DNA from 3 places in the Delftia sp. Cs1-4 genome. Region 1 is predicted to be linked to each of the others. Evidence: riboswitches for the same ligand, from Rfam matches in the RefSeq annotation. Region 1 holds a riboswitch; each other region holds the start of a gene.
The links. Region 1 has a riboswitch for cobalamin ahead of DELCS14_RS04260 (TonB-dependent receptor). Riboswitches for the same ligand answer to the same signal wherever they lie in the genome.
Positions count from the first base shown of each region.

Region 2: linked by a shared signal. The riboswitch ahead of DELCS14_RS15035 (TonB-dependent receptor) and the one ahead of DELCS14_RS04260 (TonB-dependent receptor) in region 1 are both predicted to bind cobalamin.
Region 3: linked by a shared signal. The riboswitch ahead of DELCS14_RS15330 (TonB-dependent receptor) and the one ahead of DELCS14_RS04260 (TonB-dependent receptor) in region 1 are both predicted to bind cobalamin.

Region 1 is NC_015563.1:951,325-958,832, reverse strand. It holds gene DELCS14_RS04265 (ABC transporter substrate-binding protein) at 1-569, opposite strand, end outside; gene DELCS14_RS04260 (TonB-dependent receptor) at 580-2,811, opposite strand; cobalamin riboswitch at 2,940-3,224, opposite strand; gene DELCS14_RS04255 (CHAD domain-containing protein) at 3,263-4,144, opposite strand; gene DELCS14_RS04250 (YbaK/prolyl-tRNA synthetase associated domain-containing protein) at 4,214-4,705, opposite strand; gene DELCS14_RS04245 (helix-turn-helix transcriptional regulator) at 4,772-5,413, shown strand; gene DELCS14_RS04240 (threo-3-hydroxy-L-aspartate ammonia-lyase) at 5,458-6,420, shown strand; gene DELCS14_RS04235 (NUDIX domain-containing protein) at 6,446-7,180, opposite strand; gene DELCS14_RS04230 (SPFH domain-containing protein) at 7,268-7,508, shown strand, end outside.
Region 2 is NC_015563.1:3,417,861-3,425,368, forward strand. It holds gene DELCS14_RS15005 (AAA family ATPase) at 1-798, opposite strand, end outside; gene DELCS14_RS15010 (hypothetical protein) at 795-2,045, opposite strand; gene DELCS14_RS15015 (hypothetical protein) at 2,193-3,014, opposite strand; gene DELCS14_RS15020 (2OG-Fe(II) oxygenase) at 3,220-3,951, shown strand; gene alkB (DNA oxidative demethylase AlkB) at 3,964-4,614, shown strand; gene DELCS14_RS15030 (2OG-Fe(II) oxygenase) at 4,633-5,328, shown strand; cobalamin riboswitch at 5,341-5,660, shown strand; gene DELCS14_RS15035 (TonB-dependent receptor) at 5,781-7,508, shown strand, end outside.
Region 3 is NC_015563.1:3,488,580-3,496,087, forward strand. It holds gene DELCS14_RS15295 (TonB-dependent receptor) at 1-640, shown strand, start outside; gene DELCS14_RS15300 (helix-turn-helix domain-containing protein) at 747-1,193, opposite strand; gene DELCS14_RS15305 (MFS transporter) at 1,270-2,481, shown strand; gene DELCS14_RS15310 (helix-turn-helix transcriptional regulator) at 2,478-3,245, opposite strand; gene DELCS14_RS15315 (sulfite exporter TauE/SafE family protein) at 3,374-4,180, shown strand; gene DELCS14_RS15320 (helix-turn-helix transcriptional regulator) at 4,190-4,381, opposite strand; gene DELCS14_RS15325 (hypothetical protein) at 4,407-4,796, opposite strand; cobalamin riboswitch at 4,892-5,119, shown strand; gene DELCS14_RS15330 (TonB-dependent receptor) at 5,189-7,102, shown strand; gene DELCS14_RS15335 (helical backbone metal receptor) at 7,107-7,508, shown strand, end outside.

The sequences.
Region 1 (7,508 bases):
GGCCGGGGCTGGCCGGCCACCAGCCGGTCCACGCGCAGCAGCCGCGCCTCCTGCGCCAGGGCCAGCGCCTGGCCGCGCGCCTGCACGCCCGTGGCGCGGGCCACCAGGCGCAGGTTGTCCATCACCTCGGCCAGCGAGCGGCTGAGCAGCACCATCACCGGCACGCCGATGCGCTCCATGGGATCGACCAGTTGGTGCGCCGCCTGGCGCGCGGGCGTGACGATGACCAGGTCCGGCTGGCGCGCCACCACGGCGTCCACCGAGAACCCCAGCCGCCCGCCCACCTTGGGAATGCGCTCCACGCCCGGTGGAAAGCGCGTGAAATCCTCCACGCCCACCACGCGGTCCAGCAGGCCCAGCGCGGCCACCAGCTCGGTATTGGAGGCAAAGATGGAGACGATGCGCTGCGGCGGCGCAGCAATCTCCACGCGCCGGCCCAGCGCATCCTGCAGCACCACCGGCCCGCCTGCAGCGACGGTGTCGGCCCATGCCGCGGGCAGGCCGCAGGCCAGGGCCGCTGCCGCGCCCTGGCGCAGCAACTGGCGGCGCGTGGTGCTGGATTGCCTCATGCCGTGGTCCTCAAAACTCCGCCTGGAGGCCGACCATGAGTTCGCGCCCCGCCATCGACGTTCCGCAGCCGCCGTTCTGGTACGCCGGGTTGGCGATGCAGGGCGCGCGGTCCAGCGCGATGAAGATGGGATGGCGGTTCAGGTCGAACAGGTTGTTGACGGCTGCGAACAGCTTGACGCCCGGCGACACGCGGTAGTCGGCCCGCAGGTTCCAGATGGTGAAGGCGCCCTTGCGGTGGATGAAGGTGCTGCTGGGCTCGCCCTGCGGGATGAGCAGCGCCTCTTCCGTGTCGTACCACATGGGACCGCGCAGCAGCGTGGACAGCTGCAGGCTCCAGTCGCCCTGCAGCCGCCCGCTGCCGCGCCCGTAGCGCACGCCGGCCGAGGCCTCGTAGCGGTACATGCGCTGCACCTTGTCGGTATTGGCCGACGCTGGCGATCCCTTGTCCCGCATGCTGAAGTGGTAGTAGCCGCCAGCCCAGGCCTTGAGCTGGTGGCCCGTCAGGTTCAGCGCCCGCGCCAGGTCCATGTCGGCCTGCATTTCCAGGCCGCGCGCCACGATGTCGGCCGCGTTGTTGGCGTAGTCCGAGGTGTTGGTCGTCGCCCCGCGCGAGACGGTGATGATGCGGTCGCTGATGGTGTTCTGGAACAGGGCCGCATCCACGCGCCAGCCGGGCTGCTGCAGCGCGGCGCCGACCTCGATCTGGCGGCTGGTCTCGGGCTTGAGGTTGGGATTGCCGAAGGTGCGGCCACCGCCGACGGCCGTGAAGTCCGAAGCCAGCTCCGTGGCCGTGGGCGCGCGGAACCCCGTGGAGGCCGCAGCGCGCAGCGTGAGCCGGTCCGTGGCCTTCCAGGTGGCGCCGGCCGACCAGGTGTGGTTGTCGTAGTCGCGCGTGCTGGCCTGGGCCAGCGCCAGGTTGGGCGTATCGTCGAAGCGCGTCGTGCCCCAGGTCTTGCGCAGGCCGGCACGCAGCGTGAGGCGATCGTCGAACAGGGTCTGCGCGTCCTCGAAGTACAGCGCGTGCACCTGCTCGGTCTGGTTGTTGTCGTAGGGCGCAACCTGGCCCGCCGGGCCGCCCGGCATGGCCACGCGCAGGCGGTCGGAGCGCAGCTTGCTGCGCTCCCAGTCAAAGCCCATCAGCAGGTCATTGGTCTGGCTGACACGCAGGCGCGGCTGAAAACGCAGGCCCGTGGCGTCCAGCTGGCGGTGGTTGTAGTCGCGCGCCGTGCCGGGCACCGCGCTGTTGCCCGAGCGGATCACGGGCGATGCCCAGTTGAACTCGTCGGTATCGACCAGGCTGTAGAGGTGGGTCGTCCAGCTCAGGCGCTGGTCGGGCAGTGCACCTTCGTAGGTCAGGTCCAGCGAGCGGTTGCTGCGGTTGTCTCGGCTGTAGATGTTGGCGCCCGATCCGCGAAAGCCCGCGTTGTAGATGCCGTCCGTGCGCAGTTGCAGCTCCACGCGGTGCAGCTCGTGCAGCTGCCAGCCCAGGGCGCCGCTGGCGCCGCGCCGCTTCCAGCCCGTGTTCTCCATGCGCGTGCCGCCATCGCCCGACTCGTAGTCGCCGCGCCCGCCTGCGCTCACGCCGAAGTACCAGTCGAAGCGGTCATTGGCGCCGGCCGTCTGCGCATCGGTGCGCCACAGGTCCCATGAACCGGCCTGGACCTGGGCGCGCGTGCCGGGCGCCGTCGCCCCCGTCTTCATGATGATGTTGACCACCCCGCCCATGGCCTGGCTGCCGTAGATCACCGAGGACGGGCCGCGCACGATCTCGATGCGCTCCACATCCGAGGGGCTGAGCTTGGACAGGTTGGCCGTGCCCGCGCGCCGGCCGTTGACCAGCACCAGCACCTGGCTGCGGAAGTCGCGCCCCTGGCCGTCGGTGGAGGCGCCGCGCAGGTTCATCGAGGTCTGGGCCGCCGTCCATTCGCTGAGAAAGCCCACGGCGTTCTCGGCCAGCAGGTCGGTGACCGAGCGCGCGCTGGAGCGCTCTATGGCCTCGCGGTCGATGGTCTGCGTGGTGCCCGCGATGCGGCTGCGCGCCTCGGGCCGCGCGGTGGCGGTCACGAAGACGGCGTCCAGCGCGTCGTCGGCGGATGCACCGGTTTTGCCGGCCGTCGGTTCCTGTGCGGCGCCGGCCGCTGCGGCGCAGCAGGCCAGCACGGCCGCAGCGGTGGCCGGGCGCAGGAAGGGAAGAAGGGGAAAGGGGCCGGAACAATCGGCGGCCAAAGAAGCGAAGCGCATGCGTTGAATCCAACTGCCCCAGTCACCCGTGGGGCCTATCGTCTGAACCACGCCGCACGGCGCGCACGCCGGAGCCGGCCACGGCAGCGCAGGCTGGGGCCGGACCGGACAGGCGCACTCCCGCGGCGTCCGAAAGCAGTGCAGAAGGCCGGTATCCGGGCTTGCGGAACGCTGCGGCGCGCATCGTGGGCGCGCTGCAGCAGGCATCCCCGCCTTCCCATGTCCGTCCAGACACAGTGGCTTGCGGCGCGCAACCGGTGGGTGGCGCGCCAGCGTGGGGAGTTGTATTCCGCTGACCGTTGCGGGGGCAGCGCAGGCATTGCGAGCGGCCACCTCGATGGCATCGCGCACCTGCTTCCCGTTGAACCCCTGGCCGGTGAACGGCATGGGGCACCTTCAGCAACAGCGCACCGCCACGGCCCAGGGGCTGCGGCGGTGCGCCAGCGGCGGATTATCGCCCAGCCCAGAAGCCCGGCACGCGGGCCAGCGCACGCAGCGCGCGGCGGCTGCTGCGCGCGCTGGTAGCCAGGCGGGCCTGCAGGTAGCCGGCCGCGAACCAGGCGCGCGGGTCGCGCGCGGCCTCGGCATGGAAATGCTCGGCCGCCACGGCCATGTCGTTGTGCAGGCCCAGCGCGTCCTGGGCGGGCACCAGCGCCTCGGCAAAGCGCCGGCCCTTTTTGCCGGGCCACATTCCGGGCGCGAATTCCCGCGCAAAGTCCGCCAGGTAGCGCAGGCGCTTGAGCCGCTTGCGCACGCGGTGCTGCTGCGCCAGCGGCAGGCGGTCGAAGTGCCGGCCGTCGCGCAGCACCTGGCGGTGCAGGCGCGCCAGCCGCCGTGCCAGGTACTTGCGCGTGCCTGTGGCGGACAGGTGGGCAAAACGGGCCGATGGCTCTGCCTGCGGCGCCTGCGCCAGCGCCTGGATCTCGGCCAGCGCCTGCAGGAACGGCGGCTCGCGCACGGCAGCGGCTGCATCCGCCTGCACGGCCTGCGGCGCCTGCCAGTCGCACAGGGGCGCATGGGCGGCCTGCAGCAGCGGGCGCACCACATCGGCCAGCGTATCGGCATCGCGCAGCGTGCCCAGTTGCGTAAAGGCCTGGGCCAGGGGGTCATCCCATTCGGCGCGCATGCCGGGCGCCAGCCCCGCGCATTCGCGCAGCACGGTGCGCAGGCGCCGCAGGGCCACGCGCAGCTGGTGAATGGTCTCGGCATCGCTGCCACCGCCCTCCAAGACCGCCAGATGCGACTGCACCTGGGCCAGGGCAGCAGCCAGCGCCGCACGCACAAAGCCGGCCGCATCGGGCCGGTCAGGGTGCTGCTTCGCAGGGGTGGACATGGTCAGGCAAGGAGATGTGGACGTTGCCGACGATTGTGGGCGCAGCCCCGCGCCAGGGTCAATCCATGGTCAATCGGCACCCTCCCCGCTCAGGCTGTGCAGCGCGGGCCGGGCAATGCGCACATAGTCGGCCGAGTCCAGCACGATGGAGCGGTCCAGCCGGCCCGCGTTGAAGGCGATCTCGCCAAAGCGCTCTACCAGAGCCGGGTCCACCACCAGGCGCACCTGCGGGTTGAAGGAGAACGGCGGCACCGATCCCATCACGCAGCCCGTGGCGGCCTGGGCCTCCTCGGGCGAGGCCAGCGTGGCCTTGCGCACGCCCACGGCCTGGGCCAGGCGCTTGAAGTCCAGCTTGCGGTCGCCGGGCAGCACGGCCAGGAACAGCTGGGGATCGCCCGCACCGGCCGCATCGCGGCTCTTGCAGAGCATGGCCTTGGCGCCTTGGCCGGGGGCGGTGCCCCGGATTTCGGCGACCAGGTCAGAGCGGCCTTCGGCCGGATGTTCCAGCACGCGAAAACGCGCGCCCTGGGATTGCAACAGGTCTACAAGGGTGTCGAACATGGTGGAAAGCGCAGAGAAGTCGTCTGGATTTTGACATTTTGTCCAATTCAAAACAAAATGTCCAATATGACCCAACGAACCCCTGAACAGCGCCAGCTTCTGGACCAGCTGGCCCAGATCGCAGAAGGCCTGGGCCAGACCTTTGCCCCGTTCTGCGAGGTGGTGGTGCATGACCTGCTCGACCCGTCCCATGCGGTGCTGGCCATCCACAACAACCTGTCGGGCCGCGAAGTGGGCCAGGGCGCGACGGAGCTGGGCCTGGCCCGCATCCTCGACCCCGGCTACGAGCAGGTCATCGCCAACTACCCCAACCAGTTCGCCGATGGCCGCCAGGCCAAGAGCACGTCCATCGGCATCCGCGACTCCGAGGGCCGCTACATCGCCGCCCTGTGCATGAATGTGGACCTGACGATGTTCCAGGGCTTCCAGGGCATGCTCAACCGCTTTGCCGCCGTCAGCGGCGACACCCCCGCGCGCGAAATGCTGGACCCCACGGGCGCCGGCGCAGGCGCCGACACGGTGCGTGCCCGCATCGATCAGTTCGCGGCCCGCCTGGCAACCACGCCGCGCGCCCTCAAGCCCGAGGAGCGCCGCGCCCTGGTCCGCGAACTCAAGGGCGCCGGCCTGCTCGATGTGCGCCGCTCCATGGAGACCATTGCCGCCCACCTGGGCGTGTCGCGCGCCACGGTCTACAGCTACGCCAAATAGCTCCCGGCACCCCGCCGGTCTGCAACCCCTTCTCTCCCGTACCGATGACAAGCCTTCCCACCTATGACGACGTGGCCGCAGCGGCCCAACGCATCCAGGGCCATGCCCACCGCACGCCCGTGCTCACCTCGCGCACGCTGGACGAGGCGCTGGGCGCCCGCGTCTTTCTCAAGTGCGAGAACCTGCAGCGCATGGGCGCCTTCAAGTTCCGCGGCGCCTTCAACGCCCTGTCGCGCTTCAGCCCGGCGCAGCGCAAGGCCGGCGTGGTGGCGTTTTCCTCGGGCAACCACGCCCAGGCCATTGCACTGGCAGCGCGGCTGCTGGAGATTCCCGCCACCATCGTCATGCCGCATGACGCGCCCGCCGCCAAGGTGGCGGCCACCAAGGGCTATGGCGGCCAGGTGGTGGTCTACGACCGCTATATCGAAGACCGCGAGCAGATCGGCCGCGACCTGGCCGAGCGCCACGGCCTGACCCTGATCCCGCCCTACGACCATGCCGACGTGCTGGCCGGCCAGGGCACGGCCGCCAAGGAACTGTTCGAGGAAACCGGCCCGCTGGACGCCCTCTTCGTGCCGCTGGGCGGCGGCGGCCTGCTGTCGGGCACCGCCCTGTCCACCCGCGCGCTCAGCCCCGACTGCGCGCTCTACGGCGTGGAACCCGAGGCCGGCAACGACGGCCAGCAGTCGCTGCGCGCGGGCCGCATCGTCCACATCGAAACGCCCAAGACCATTGCCGACGGCGCCCAGACCCAGCACCTGGGCGGCATCACCTTCCCCATCATCCAGCGCGACGTGACCGACATCCTCACCGCCAGCGATGCCGAGCTGGTCGACGCCATGGGCTTCCTGGCCACACGCATGAAGCTCGTGGTCGAGCCCACCGGCTGCCTGGGCCTGGCCGCCGCGCGCCAGAAAGGCGAGGAGCTGCACGGACGGCGTGTGGGCATCATCCTCAGCGGCGGCAATGTGGACATGCAGCGCTTTTGCAGCCTGCTGGGCGCCTGATCCTGGTCCTGATCGAAGGCCGCCCTCACCCGCGCGGGCTGAAGGTGCGCGGAAACACCACGGGCGCGCTGCGGTCGGCCAGGCGGTAGCCCATGGCGGGGCGGCGTGACGTGCCCTCCACCTGGCCTGCCTCGACCAGAAAGCCGGCCGCCATCATGCGCGTGCGAAAACCGCTCTTGTCCACGGGGCGGCCCAGCACCACTTCGTAGGCCTGCTGCAGCTGCGGCAGCGTGAAAGGCTCGGGCAGCAGAAAGGCCGGCAGCGAGGTGTATTCCACCTTGCCCCGCAGCCGCTCCACCGCTGCGCGCAGGATCTCGCCGTGGTCGAAGGCCAGCGCAGGCTCGCGCAGCAGTTCATCGACGGCAAACCACGACACATCGGCCGCATTCGCGCCCTTGGCCAGGATCAGGTCGTGCCCCGGGATCAGCGCGAAATACACATGCGTGGCCGACCAGCCACGCGGGTCGCGCGCCGCGCCGCCCCAGCTTCCCAGCTGCTCCAGGTAGGGGCTGTCCACACCCGTCTTGTCCAGCAGCTTGCGCCGCGCGCAGGCCAGCAGGTCCGCGTCCTGGCGCACATCCACAAAGCCGCCGGGCAGCGCCCACAGCCCCGGGAAGGGCTCGCTGCCCGCCGCGGGGCGCTGCACCAGCAGCACCTGCAGGGCATCGTCGACCACCGTGAAGATGACCACGTCCACCGTGGTGAACGGGCGCGGGAAGTCCAGCGCGCCCTGCGGGGATGGGGAATTTTTTTCAGCCATGGGATGGATTGTGCTTGACGTGCCGGATTTTAAGTTGCACTATGCAACCCATACAAGTTGCACAGAGCAACTTAAAGGAGAAGCACCATGTTCGGCATCCGTTTCATCAAGTCCCAACCCACGGTCCACCTCATGCAGTTCCGCGCCGGCAAGGTGGTGCGCGAGGGTGCGGGCCAGTCCTTCTTCTACTACGCGCCCACCACCACCCTGGTCGCGGTGCCCGTGGGCAGCCAGGACTGCCACTTCATGCTGGAGCTGGTGACGGCCGACTTCCAGAGCGTCACCGTGCAGGGCCAGGTCACCTACCGCATCAGCACACCGCGCCAGA
Region 2 (7,508 bases), 2.5 Mb from region 1:
GGGCCACTCGCCTTGCGCCGTTTTGCAGACGGCGGACAGGCGTTCGGCCAGGGCCCGCACGCGGGCGCCTGGGCTTGCGCCGGCAAGGCGCAGGGCCCGCTGCCAGTCCGGCGGGCGTATGCCTGCAGCGCGCAGGACGGCGGAACGGCGGCCGGTCAGCCGCAGCAGCCGGTCCAGCTGGGGCAGATGCTGGTAGGGCTTGCGGCGCAGGCGCTCGGGCTTGAGCTGTGCCGGGCCTATCAGCGGATGGCGCACCAGCCACAGCAGGGCCAGGCAGCCAAAGACCAGTGCGCTGGTCCAGATGACGCTGCGCAGCCATCCAAAGGGTTCATGCTCGGGCTGGCCCGGCGAGGGGCTGCAGTTCAGCGGCAGGTAGCGCGGCGGAGTCGGAGGCAGGCCGCCCTGGCAGCTCCAGTCCCAGCGTTGCCTGTCCAGTTGCAGCAGGACCTGGGTTCCGGCGAGCACGCCCATCTGGCTGTCGCGCACCACGTCCGCCTGCAGCACGAATGGACTGGGCGAGCTCATGCGCACGCGTGGTTCGGCAATGTCCGGCGCCACGCTGGCCAGGTCCTGCGGCCAGCTTTCATGCTGGCGCACATAGTCCATCAGGGCCAGGCGCCACAGGATGATTTCGTTCCAGACCCGGCCCGAGCTTTCCGCGCCCTGCAGGCTGCTGCGGGTGACGGGGTTGTAGCGGGGCAGCAGGATGGCCGTGCCGATGAACAGCGTGACCAAGGCGAGCAGCGCGGCGCGCCACCAGGATCTGGGCAGTTGCACAAGCCGGCCCAGGCCGCTCATGCCTGCAGCACCGCCACGGCGGCTTCGCGGGCAATGTCGCAGCGCCAGTGCAGATGGGCGCCCTCACCTGCTCCGCGCACCTGCAGCAGATTGCCCCAGAACAGGCGCCGCAGCACGGCATCCTGCAGATAGGGGCGTGCACGGCCCAGCGATGCCGCATCCACCAGCCCGCGCAGTTGCTCGCGCGTGGCAGGTTCCTGCGCCAGGGGCAGCAAGGTCTGCCACAGGCGCGCGCTGGCCACCAGATGGGCGCGCAGCAGGGGCGAGTGCACGGAAGCGACGCCCACGCCCTGCTCCACCAGCCATTGCAGCGCTTCCTCGAAAAGCGCGGGATGCCCGCCCGTCAGCGCCTGCAATGCCTCGATGACCTCGGCCGGCCAGGCCGTGCCGGGCCAGCGCTGGCGCGCCATCAGGGCCAGGTCTTCCAGCGTGGGATCGGGCCAGTGGGCCACCTGGCCGATGTTGAGCAGCGACAGGTCACCGCTGCGGTACTTGAGGTCGGCCAGGGCCTCGCTGCCGCACAGCAGCAAGTGCAGGCGGCCGCTGTGCATTTCGCTGAGGCTGCGCAGAATGCCGGCCAGTGTCTCGCGCAGCTGCGCCGTGCCCTGCTCGAAGCGGCTGACCAGGCAGAACAGCCGGCCGCCGGCCAGCAGGCGCTTTTCCAGCAGGGCCTCGAATTCGTAGTCCGAGCCCACTTCGCCCAGCCCGCATTGCCGGCCCAGGGCCGCAAAGTAGTCGGCCGCAGCCGTGCTCACGCTGTAGGGCGGCTGGATGTGCAACACCGCCTCGGCGCCATACTGGGCGCGGGCGCGCAGCAGCAGTTCCTGGCGAAACGGGGGCTGCCCCCAGTGCGCGGGCGACAGCAGCATGGTGATGGCATAGGGCCGGGCCTGGGCCAGCTGGGCGAAAAGCCGGTCCATGAAGCCTGCAAAAGGCTGGGCGCCGGCGGCGGGGGCCTGCAGCGGAAACTCCGTGGCAAAGCCAGCGGCGGAGAACAGGCGATTGGTCTCCGCCTCCGTCAGGCGCAGGTACTGGGCGCAGGCGGCCAGCCGGTCGCGCGAGCGTGGATTGGGCAGGGAAACCCCATTCCTCCAGTTGTTGACGGCTTCCCGGCTCAGCCCGATCTCGGTGGCCACGCCCGAGGCGCTGGCGCGGATGCGGCGCATATACAGCCCCAGCAAATGGCCGAAATCCTCGTGAACGCCTGGTGCCACGGCAGCCCCCTGTTCAATGGCAGTGGGCTGCATCAGCGACGGCTCCGCTCAGGAAAACAGCGCCTGCTGGCGCAGATCCGTCCTGCCGGGGCCATGGTCCGTATCCTCATCCTGTTCACCCTCTCCTGGGATTCAGCTGGTCTTGTGCAATTTGTTTCATTTTGCCGAGCGCGGATTGTCTCAGGATGCGGCATCCCCGCCACCCTGCCCCGCAAACTCCCGTCGCGCGCCGGCCATGCGGTACAGCGGCAGCACCACCGCCAGCACCAATCCCAAAGCCAGCCAGAGCCACAGTCCCTTGCCTCTGAAGGCCAGGGCCGCAATGACGGTGAAGGCCACGGCCTCGCACAGCCCGCGAAAGCCGGCCCGCAGCATGAACAGCCCCACGATGCCCTGCACGGGCGACACGCCGCTCTTGCGCAGGCTGGCCATGGTGTCCAGCAGGGCCTGCACGGATTCCTGGGCCTGGCGGTCACGCTCCTGGTCCCGCTCGCGCAGCCGGGTGATGGTCATGGGCTGGGCCGGATTGGTGAGGGCGGTGCCGTCGGCGCCCTCTTCCTGGCCGGGCTGCGGGTAGACCTCGCCATCCGTATCGACCAGCACCTGGCGCTCCGGGTAACGGGACAGCCAGGCGTGGTGGCTGACCCATTGGCCGGCATCGAAGTGGTAGCGCTCGCTCTCGCCCACCTGGTCGTAGAAGACATGCAGCACCGCCGCCTGCAGCCCGTGCTGGAACAGCGTCTCCAGCAATCGCCAGGGCATGCCGGCCGTGGTGCGGGTGTCAAAGCCCAGCTCCAGGTGCTGGGGATGGCCCAGGGCGCTGGCATTGACCCAGTCGTCATCCCACAGCGCGGACCGGTCCAGGGCGGGGTCCAGCTCATGGATCCAGCGCTCGGCCTGCTCCCAGGACTGCCGGGCCAGGTACTGGCAGATCAGTTGCACGCGGCGCAGCTGCAGGGGCGTATCGAAGAACAGATAGAGGTGATGGACGTTGCTGGACATGGCGGGCCTGAGGCGTTTGCAGGAATGCCGCGATTGTTCAATTGCAGCCGCCAGCCGGCCCTCCCAGGCCTGTCCAGCACGCGGCTGGCAGGCGCTCCCACCGGTTGACATTCTGTCCACTGCAAGAAGCGGGATGCAGGCGCTGCGGCGCCGCCCTAGACTGCGGCAATTGCCCACAGCGCCCATACCGCCAACCCAGCCCGCCATGCACAACCTCGGTCTTTTCGACAACGAAGCTTGCGAATCCGCCCCGCCCTGCCACTGGACGCAGATGGAGCACCAGCTCGATGAGCAAGGCTGCGCGCGCCTGCCCGGCCTGCTGGATGCGCAGCAGTGCCGCGACCTGGCCGCTCTTTACGCAAGGGAGGACGGCTTTCGCTCCCGCATCGTCATGGCACGCCACGGTTTCGGGCGCGGCGAGTACCAATATTTCGACTACCCCTTGCCACCGCTGCTGCAGCGCCTGCGCGAGCAGCTGTATCTGAGCCTGGCGCCGGTGGCCAATCTCTGGAACCAGCGCATGGGGCTGGAGGTGCGCTATCCGGACCGGCTGCAGGACTTCCTGGCGCGCTGCCACGCGCAGGGCCAGTTGCGGCCCACGCCGCTCATCCTTCAATACGGTGCGGGCGACTACAACTGCCTGCACCAGGATGTCTATGGAGAGCATGTGTTTCCGCTGCAGGTGGTGCTGCTGCTGTCGCGGCCCGGGCAGGACTTCACGGGTGGCGAGTTCGTCATCACCCAGGCCGATGGCGACCGGCAGCGGGCCGACGTGATGGCACTGGACCAGGGCGATGCGCTGGTCCTGGCCGTGCGCCACCGGCCCGTGCCCGGGCGGCGCACCGGCTACCGCCGCGTGGCCATGCGCCATGGGGTCAGCCGCATCCACAGCGGCCATCGCCATACCGTGGGGCTGATCTTTCATGACGCACTTTGATGGATGGCCGGTATGAGCACGCTGGATCTTTTCGCCGATGAACAGCCCACCGGGGCCGAATCCATAGGCCCCCAATCCGTGGTGCTGCGCGGCCATGCCCTGCCACATGCCGCGCAGCTGCTGGAGGCGGTCGAAGGCATTGCGGCGCGGGCGCCGCTGCGCCATCTGGTCACGCCGGGCGGCTTCACCATGTCGGTGGCCATGACCAACTGCGGCGCGCTGGGCTGGACCAGCGACAGGCGCGGCTACCGCTATAGCGCCATCGACCCACTCAGCGGCCAGCCCTGGCCCGCCATGCCGGCCCTGTTTGTCCGGCTGGCGGGCGAGGCGGCCGCTGCGGCGGGGTTCGAAGGTTTTGTGCCCGATGCCTGCCTCATCAACCAGTACCTGCCCGGCACCCGGCTTTCCCTGCACCAGGACCGCGACGAGCGCGACCTGGGCGCGCCCATTGTCTCGGTGTCCCTGGGCATGCCGGCCACTTTTCTGTTTGGAGGATTGGCGCGGGCGGACAGCACGGCCAGGGTGCCGCTGCAGCATGGCGACGTGGTGGTCTGGGGCGGCGTGGATCGGCTGCGCCATCACGGCGTGCTGCCGCTCAAGGACCAGCCTCACCCGCTGCTGGGCGGGCGGCGCATCAATCTCACTTTTCGCAAGGCGGGCTGAATGGTTGGACGGTCTGAAATGGATAGGCTCAACAGCCAGGATCGCTTCGCGCGCCTGAATTGGGCGCGGATTGCCGCTGAGCTCGATGCCGAAGGCCATGCCCTGCTGCCGCAGCTGCTGACTGCGGATGAAAGCCGCGCCTTGGCCCGCGAGGCGGCCGCCGCGTCTGGCCTGCCGCCCTCCATGCAGGCATGGCGCCCGGTGCTGTACGGGCATCTGCTGGCCCTGGCCAACCGCTGGCGCGAACACATGGGCATGCAGCCTGAGTTGCCGGGCTGCTTCGAGGATTTCATGCGTGCGGGCAGGCAAGCAGGCCAGACGCAGCCGCAGTCACAGCCACAGCCACATCTGCTGCGCGTGCCGCAAGCGGGTCATGCCCCGCTGCGTTCATACAGCGAAGGTGCGGCGGTGTTTCCGCTGCAGCTGGTGCTGCTGCTGTCCCGGCCGGGCCAGGATTTCGAGGGCGGCGAATTCGTGATGACCGAGCAGCGCCCGCGCATGCAATCGCGCCCCATGGTGCTGCCGCTGGGCCTGGGGGATGCGGCCATCATCGCCACGGGGCCGCGCCCGGTGCGCGGTGCGTCAGGCTTTTACCGCGTGCACCTGCGGCATGCCATCAGCCGCGTTCACCGTGGCGAGTGGCTGGGTCTGGAGCTGCTGTTGCACGACGTGCCCCAGGCGCCCAAGGCTCTGCAAACAGAGCGCTGGCTATAATGCCGCGCCTGCAAAGGCATCCGTGCAACAGGTGTCCGCATGCCAGCCATGGGGATGAAACGGGAACAAGGTGACTGCCAGCAAATGCTTTTTGCGCTGCCGGCACAGGCCTTGGCTGCCCCCGCAACGGTAAACAAGTCAAGGCGCTCCATGCCTGTCCCGCCAGTCTCCGCAACCCTGCGGAGGGGCGATGACAGGCTGTCACTGATTCATGGCGTGGTCTGCAACATGCAGCTTTTCGCGGGTGGATTGGGAAGACGGGGCGCTGGGCGCAAGGCATGTCCTTGCGCCGCTTGTGAGCCCGGAGACCGGCCTGCTGCGTTTCTCGCCTGCTGTGCAGGCGTTTTCTTGACTGTCTGCGGGGTGCGGATGGCAACGTCCTGCGCCCTTTCCTCCCACGCTGGCTGGAGAGGTGGCAGTGCCTTGCTTTCGCATCAGACGGTCGAAGACCGATGTTCGAAATGCATTCTTCCTTTTCCAGGGTTTCCAGCGCTCGCGCTGCCCAGTCCCTTTCCGTGCGGCTGAGCCCGCTGGCCCTGGCCTGCGCCTTCATCTGCCTGCCGGCGCAGGCTCAAACACAAACCCCCACCCCAACGCCCCCATCAACCGCCCTGCCCGAGGTCCAGGTCACCGGCCAGGCCGAACGCATCGGCCAGCAACTGGCCCAGCCTGCGCGCTCTGCCAGCCATACCGGCGTCTCCAACCAGGAAGTGCCGGCCAGCGTGGATGGTGTTTCTGCCGAGCAGATGCAGGAGCGCGGCGACTACGCCCTGGTGGACGCCGTCACGCGCACCGTGGGCCTGACCTCCAGCAGCACGCCGGGCAATGGTGGCCTGTCCTTCAGCAGCCGCGGCTTTGCGGGCGTGAACTCCGTGGGCGTGGCCGAAGACGGCATGGTGCTGGGCGTGGCCGCCGGCACCACGGCCTATCCGGGTGACAGCTGGGGCTACGAGCGCATCGACGTGCTGCGCGGCCCGGCCTCGCTGATGTATGGCAGCGGCACCATGGGCGCCACGGTCAACGCCATCCGCAAGCAGCCCAGCCGCACCAGCTCGGCCGAGGTGCTGGTGGGCGCGGGCACGGACGACACGCTGCGCCTGGGCCTGGGCGTGACCGGCGCCCTGGGCGCCTATGCCAGCTACCGCATCGACAGCTACACCGCACGCAGCGCAGGCGAGCGCGATCTGGACCAGTCGCGCAACGGCAAGTTCATGAGCACGCTGCGCTTGGAGCCCACGAGCGACCTGCAGATCGACCTGATTGCCGACCGCAGCGTGCAAAAGCCCAGCCGCTACTGGGGCACGCCGGGCCTGGACGGCAAGGTGGTGGAGTCGCTGCGCGACCGCAACTACAACGCCGAAGACAGCGTGCTGCGCTATGCCGACGAGCGCCTGCGCGCCAAGGTGCAATGGAAGGCCAATGACTGGCTGACGGTGCGCAACGAGCTGTACCACGTGAAGTCCGACCGCCACTGGCGCAACATCGAGGCCTACGCGCTCAACCCCGCCACCTGGACCGTGGGCCGCTCCGACTACCTGGAAATCCTGCACGACCTGGAGCAGACCGGCAACCGCCTGGGCCTGAACGTGGACCGGGGCTCGCACAAGATCGCCATGGGCTGGGAGGCCGCGCGCATCAACCTGCGGCTGTCCAACAACTCGCCCTATGGCGGCTCGTCCACGGTCTCGGCCTGGGATCCCGTGCATGGCAGCTGGGCCAGCCCCGATCTCACCGCCGCCAAGACAGAAACCGGCGTGACCCAGCATGCCCTGTACCTGGAAGATGCCTGGCGCATCAGCAACCGCTGGCTGGCCATGGCCGGCCTGCGCCGCGATGTCTACGACTTTGCCAGCCACTCGCTGGTGGGCGGCACGGATTTCAACAAGACGCTGGCCGCCACCTCCTGGCGCCTGGGCCTGACCTATGAGCTGGCCCGCAACACCCATGTCTATGGGCAGATCAGCTCGGGACACGATCCCGTCAACAGCCTGGTGTCGCTGAACCTGGCCAACACGGCTTACAAGCTGAGCAAGGGCCGCCAGGCCGAGATCGGCATCAAGCAGCAGGTGGCCGGCGGGCGCGGAGAGTGGACGCTGGCCGTGTTCGACATCAAGAAGGACGACATCATCACGCGCGACCCGGACCGGCCGGCCATCTCCATCCAGGGCGGCAGCCAGTCC
Region 3 (7,508 bases), 2.5 Mb from region 1:
GACCAGCACCAGCGTCAACGCCGACGGCACGCGCGGCTGCTACATGGCCGGCAACCCCGACCTGCAGCCCGAGACCAGCACCAACTTCGAGCTGGGCACCAGTTGGGACCGCAATGGCTGGGCCCTGGGCGCCACCTACTTCCACACCAACTTCAAGAACAAGATCGACTACCAGCCGCTGGGCTTCTACAACGGCTTCTGGTGGACCCGCATGGCCAACGCCCAGCGTGCCCGCACGCGCGGCCTGGAAGGCTTCGTGAACGTTCCCCTGGCAAAGGGCCTGACCTGGAACACCAACATCACCAAGATGTTCGAGTCCAAGAACCTGAGCACGGGCGCCTCGCTGCTGGCCGTGCCCGAGCTGTCCATCTACTCGTCGCTGCAGTGGCAGATCCGCCAGGGCTGGTCCGCCATGTTCAGCGCCCGCCACGTGGGCAAGGAAGTCGTGACCACGGGCACGGCCACCACCTTCGCCAAGGCCTATACGACCTTTGACGTGTCCATGAACTACAACGTGACCGACACCCTGACCCTGCGCGCCGGCATCATCAACCTGGCCGACAAGGAAACCCGCACCATCGGCGCCAACTATGACAACGGCGGCCGTACCTACTTCGTGGGGATGACGGCGCGGTTCTGATGGCGCGGTTCTGATAGCGCGTTATCGGCCCTTGCGCTGACCCAGACAAAGCGCCCGTTGTGACGGGCGCTTTTTTCATGGAGAGGAAGCTTTGGACATCCATCAATCAGATTTTCTGAACCACGGTCTGGCCCGGCAGCAAGGCCCGGCCATCACCGTCACGCGGCAGCATGAGCGCGACAGGCTGGCCGGTCTGGCGGTCCAGCAGCAGCGAATGCGCCTCGCCCGGCGCGAACAGATGGCCTTCGCCCCATTGCCGCAACGCCACGATCACCGGAAACAGCTCAAGGCCCTGGGCCGTGAGTACGTATTCCAGGTAGGCCGAACCTTCTGCGGCCGGGCGGGTTTCCAGGATGCCGGCCTCCACCAGACGCCGCAGCCGGTCGGCCAGGATATTGCGGGCCGCGCCCAGGCTGCGCTGGAAATCGCCAAAGCGGCTGATGCCGCCAAAGGCATCGCGCACGATGAGCAGCGACCAGCGGTCGCCGATCACATCCAGGGAGCGGGCCACCGGACAGGGCTGCGGTGTGTCAGGACGGATGTCTTCTTTCATGACGCTATTTTGGTTGCATTTCAAAACTGGTTCAACTAGCATCCAACCAGTTTTGTTTTGCAACTGGATTCAACCCATGAACGTCTTCCCTGCCCCGGACACGGTCCGCATGCCGCGCAGCCTGGTGCTGCTGTTCGCCGCTGCCAGCGGCCTGAGCGTGGCCAATGTCTATTACGCCCAGCCTCTGCTGGAGGCGCTGGCGGCCGACTTCGGCATCAGCCATGCGGCCGTGGGCGGCGTGGTCACCGCCACGCAGGCCGGCTGCGCGCTGGCGCTGGTGCTGCTGGTGCCGCTGGGCGACCGGCTGGAGCGGCGGCGGCTCATGCTTTTGCAGTTGCTGGGCCTGGTGCTGGCCCTGGCGGCAGTCAGCACCGCGCGTTCGGCCGTTCTGCTGCTGGCGGGCATGCTGGCCGTGGGCCTGCTGGGCACGGCCATGACGCAGGGGCTGATCGCCTATGCGGCCAGCGCCAGCCAGGCGCATGAGCGCGGGCGCGTGGTGGGCGCAGCCCAGGGCGGGGTTTTCATCGGCCTGCTTTTGGCGCGCGTGTTTGCCGGTGCCGTGGGTGACCTGGCTGGCTGGCGTGGCGTCTATGCCTGCTCGGCCCTGTTGATGCTGGTCCTGGCCTGGCTCCTGTGGCGGCAACTGCCCCGGCTGGCGGTGCCCTTGCATGCACCCAGCTACACGCAGCTGCTCGCCTCCATGCTCCAGCTGCTGCGCCAGGACCGCATGCTGCGCACACGCGGCATGCTGGCCCTGCTGATGTTTGCCACCTTCAACATTTTCTGGAGCGCCCTGGTCCTGCCGCTGAGCGCACCGCCCTACAGCCTGTCGCTCACGGCCATCGGCGCCTTTGGCCTCGCCGGCGTGGTGGGCGCACTGGCAGCAGCCCGTGCCGGGCACTGGGCCGACCAGGGTTTCGCGCAGCGCACCAGCCTGGGCGCGCTGGTGATCCTGCTGCTGGCCTGGGCGCCGATTGCGCTGCTGGAGCAGTCGCTGTGGGCGCTGGTAGTCGGCATCGTGCTGCTGGACCTGGGCGGCCAGGCCCTGCATGTGACCAACCAGAGCCTGATCTTTCGCAGCAACCCGCAGGCGCACAGCCGGCTGGTGGGCCTGTACATGCTGTTCTATGCCGTGGGCAGCGGGCTGGGGGCGCTGATTGCCACCAATGCCTACGCGCGGTTTGGCTGGCACGGCGTCTGCGTGGCGGGGGCGGCGTTCAGCCTGGCGGCCCTGGTGTTCTGGGCCATGACACGGGAAACGGCTGCCCAGGCCAGCGTTCCCGCCTAGACCCGGCTCACCAACTCCGAAGGCACCCGGCCCAGCGCCTTGCGGAACATGGTGGAAAACGCGCTGGGGCTGTCATAGCCCAGGTCCAGCGCCACCTGCGTGACCGAGGCGCCCGCAGACAGCCGCGACACCGCCGCCAGCAGGCAGGCCTGCTGGCGCCAAGCACCAAAGGCCATGCCTGTGTGCTGCTGGAAAAACCGGCTGAAGGTGCGCAGGCTCTTGTTCAGCGCCTGTGCCCAGTCCTGCGGCGTGGCGCGGATGCTGGGCTGGGCCAGGAACTGCTTGCACAGGGCGGCCAGCTTTTCGTCGCGGGGAATGGGCGCGAACAGCGGCAGGCTGCGGGCCGAGGCCAGCTCGTGCAGCACCAGCGTGACCAGGGCGCCGTCGCGGCCCGCTTCGTCGTACAGCGCCGGCAGGTCGGCGCAGGACAGCAGCAACTGGTGCAGCAGCGGGGTGACGACCAGGGCCTCGCAATGCACACCCGGGCGGGGCGCAGCAGCCGGTTCGATGTACAGGCTGCGCGTGCTCACGCCCTGCATGCGCACGCTGTGCGGCTTGCTGGCCGGAATCCACACGCCGCTGTAAGGCGGGATGGTCCAGGCGCCGTCGTCGGTTTCCACTTCCATCAGCCCGCTCATCCCGTAGAGAAACTGGGCACGCCGGTGGCTGTGCGTGGGCAGCAGCGTGCCAGGCGTGTAGTCGGTGCCGATGGCCAGCACATCGCGCGCCACGGCGTCCACGGAATGCAGCGGAATGTTGAGCATGGGAATGTCCGGAAAACAGCCAACAGGGTTTGGCAGGAATTCGAGGATTATTGACCTATCCGCGAAAGCAGGCCAAACCGTGGCATCCTAAGGTTCAGTCCTTGCTCGTTTTTTCCAAAGGACTGTCTGTGTTCCCTCTCCTGCTGCTGGCTTTCGGTGTGCTTGCCGGCGTGACCACCGTGCTCTTCGGCTTTGGCGGCGGCTTCGTGGCCGTTCCGCTGCTTTATGCGCTGCTGACCTCCATCCACGGCGCGGACTCCGCCGTTGGCCAGGCTGCCATGCACATTGCCGTGGCCACCTCCACCTGCGTGATGATTTTTGGCGCTTCCATGGCCACGCTGCGCCAGCACCGCGCGGGCGCCCTGCCCTGGGATCAGGTGCGGCCACTGGCTGGCTTCATCGCGGCCGGCGCCGTGGCGGGCGCGGCGGCCGCCACCTGGATCAGCGGGGAATGGGTGCGCTGGGCCTTCATCGCCTACCTGGCCCTGACCATCGCCGACGCGCTGCTGCGCCCAGGCTTCGTGCACGGCACCGCCGCCGGCATGCAGCCCATGGGCCGGCGGGCGGCGGCCACGGCGGGCCTGGCCATTGGTGCGATCGCAGCCTTTCTGGGCGTGGGCGGCAGCGTGATGACCGTGCCGCTGATGCGCCGGCGCGGCGCCAGCATGGCGGCCGCCACGGCCATGGCCAGCCCGCTGTCCCTGCCCATGGCCGTGGCGGGCACCGCTGCCTACATGCTGGCATCGCGGGGCGTGGGGCTGGGCCCCTGGCATGTGGGCTATGTGGACCTGCAGGCCTTTGCGCTTCTGACGGCCGGATCGTGGACCGGCATCAGGCTGGCGGCACCGCTGATCGGCCGCATTCCCGATGCCCTGCATGCCAAGGCCTACTTGGCCCTGCTGGGCCTGGTGCTGCTGGTCATGATCGTGGCCTGAGCCCTGCGCTCAACCCTCCTGGAAGATCGCCTCGATCCGGGTCTCGAACACCCGGGCAATGGCGAATGCCAGCGGCAGGCTGGGGTCGTAGCGGCCCGTCTCTATGGCATTGACGGTCTGGCGCGACACGCCCAGCAGGTCCGCCAGCGCAGCCTGGCTCCAGCCGCGCTCGGCGCGCAGTTCACGGATGGTGTTTTTCATGGGAGGGGCACTTTGGCGGAACAGCTCATCGGCTGCGCAGCCAGTGGGCCACCGAGGCAGCCACCCATAGCGCACCCATCAAGGGCCACACCATGAACATGCTGAGCTTGGGAAAACCTGCCATTTCCAGGAATCCGTAGGTGAAGGTGATGCCGGCCGTACCCGCCGCCGCAATCGCCAGCTGCTCCAGCATGGACTTGCGCAGGAACTCGTCGGTATCGCGCACCAGGCGCACGATGGCCCGCACGGCCAGCGCAAACGCCAGCATGGGGCTCAGCAGCAGCGCCGTGCGCAGGGCCCCGGCCTGCATGTCGGCGCTGAGCAAAAGCGCCCCCACAAGCAGCGCCATGTAGAGCAGCAGCGCAAATCCCAGCTCCTTCTGGTAGCGGCGGTTGGTGACGGTTGTTTGATTCATGGAAGTCTCTCGCAATGTGTAAAGGATGCTTGACATTGTGCGATGCCATCCGCGGACATGTCAAGCAAGCTTTACATCGGTACTGAACGCCCCGCCGTACAATCGCCGCCGTTGGTGCCAGCAGCCCCAGGGGCTGCGGTTAAACGGGAAACATGGGGCGGCCAGATAAAGCCGCCCGCATGTACTGCCCCCGCAACAGTGAGTGAAACGCCGCGTGCATTGCACCGGCCCCCGCCAAACCCGTGCCACTGGGCCCTGAGCCCGGGAAGGCCTTGGCGAGTGCGTCACCAGTCTGGATACCGGCCAACAGGCGGCCGGCCGCGCATGCAGCGCAGCCGGTCTTTTTGGTTTCCGTGCCGGCGGGGTCGCTGGCGCGCAACTGGCTCGCATCCATGCACACCCTCGCCCTCGCGCGCGCCCCTGGCGCCGCTCTTCGCTCGCCTTCGGCGTTCCCCGTACTGCGCACCTTGTCCGCCCTGGCTGCGGCCTCGCTGCTGGCCTGCCAGGCCCAAGCACAGGTACAACAGGCACAACAGGCGCAGCGCGCACAGGCCTCCCAGCTCGATACCGTGGTCGTCACCGCCTCGCGCAGCGAGCAGTCCCTGCGCACCGTCACGGCCGACATGACCGTGATCGACGCCGAGACCATTGCCCGCAGCGGCGCCACGGGCGTGGCCGACCTGCTGGTGCAGGTGCCGGGCGTGCAGATCAACCGCAATGGCGGGCCGGGCCAGGTCACCTCGGTCTACCTGCGCGGCACCAGCAACCAGCACACTGCCGTGTTCATCGACGGCGTGCGCTACAGCTCGCAGGAGCTGCAGGGCGGCGCGGTCTGGTCCACCCTGCCGCTGGCGCAGATTGACCGCATCGAGGTGCTGCGCGGCCCGGCCGCCGCCATCTATGGCTCAGACGCCATGGGCGGCGTGATCCAGATCTTCACCAAGCGGGCGGACGGCCAGACCCGCGCCTATGCCGAGGCGGGCATAGGCAACCAGGGCACCAGCAAGCTGGCCACGGGATTTCAGGGCGGAGCCAACGGCTTCACCTACGGTCTGAACCTGGCGGACGAGCGCAGTGACGGCTTTGACGTCTACCCCGGCAACACCTTCTCGCCCAATCCGGACAAGGATGGCTACAGCAACACCTCGCTGGGCCTGAACGCGGGCTACAAAACGGGCATCCACCAGATCGACGCCAGCCTGCTGCACAGCCGCCTGCGCACGCACTACGACCAGAGCCCGCCGCCGTTCGACGACTACGACGTGGTCAAGAACACCACCGGCAGCCTGCGCTGGCAGGCCGGCTGGAACGCCCTCTACAAGAGCGTGGTCCAGATCTCCCATACCGACAGCCAAAGCGACCGCCACACCCAGTCGCCCGAAAGCGCCAAGGGCCGCTCCACCAACTACCTGCTGCAGAACCTGTTCACGCTGGGCCAGCACCGTTTCAACATCGACCTGGAGCGCCGCGAGGACAAGCTGGACACGCAATACGCCTGGACGCAGAACACCGACAGCCGGCGCGTGCAGAACTCCCTGTCGACCGGCTGGCGCCTGACGGAGGGACGCCACCAGTTCGACGCCAACCTGCGCCACGACCAGGTGCGCGACCAGCAGAACAAGACCACGGGCGGCCTGGGCTACGGCCTGCAGATCGACGAGCGCTGGCGCTGGGTAGCATCGGCCGGCACGGCCTTCCGCACGCCCACGCTGTACGAACGCTTCACGGGCCAGGCGGCGGCCGACCTCAAGCCCGAAAGCAGCACCAACGTGGAAACCGGCCTGCACTATGCGGCCGGTGCCAACCGCCTCTCGGCCGTGGTCTACCGCAACAAGTTCAAGAACCTCATCACCTACGACTGGAACAGTGCCCTTCCCTGCAACTGCTACCGCAACTGGCAGAGCGTGGAGATCACCGGCCTGACGCTGGCGGGCAGCACGCGCCTGGGCAGCGCCAACCTGGGTGCCTCGCTGGACTTCATGAACCCCGAGAACCTGGAGACCGGCAAGCTGCTGCCCTACCGCTCCAAGCGAATGCTCAAGCTCAACGCCGACACCCAGGCGGCCGGCTGGACGCTGGGCGGCGAAGCGCAGCTGTACAGCGGCCGCTACGCAGACGAGGCGAACACCTTCAAGCTGGGGGGATACGGCGTGGTCAACCTCTACGCCCAGCGCCAGCTGACCAGGCAATGGACGCTGCTGGCCCGTGTCAACAACATCGCCGACCGCGACTACGCCCCCACGCGCGGCTATGCCAACGCAGGCCGCACCGTGTTCGTCAGCGTGCGCTGGACACCTCTGCCCTGACCCCATGCACCTGCTTCTGCGCCTGCTTTCGCGCGCGCCCCGCATCCTGCTGCTGACCGCCGCCCTGGCCTGCGCAGGCGGCGCGGGCAACGCCTTTGCGCAAAAGGCGGCGGATGCGGGAACGGGCGGGGCAACCACTGCCTACACCGTCACCGACATGCGCGGGCGCCAGGTGCGCCTGGAGCGGGTGCCACAGCGCATCGTCTCGCTGCTGCCCTCGCTGACCGAATCGCTGTGCGCGCTGGAGGCCTGCGAGCGCATCGTGGGCGTGGACGAATTCTCCAACCACCCGGCGCGCGTGGCCGCCCTGCCCAAGCTGGGCCACACTTTTGCCCCGCTGGTCGAGGCCACCGTGCGGCTCAGGCCCGACGTGGTGCTGATGGCGTATTCCGCACCCGTCATCGCA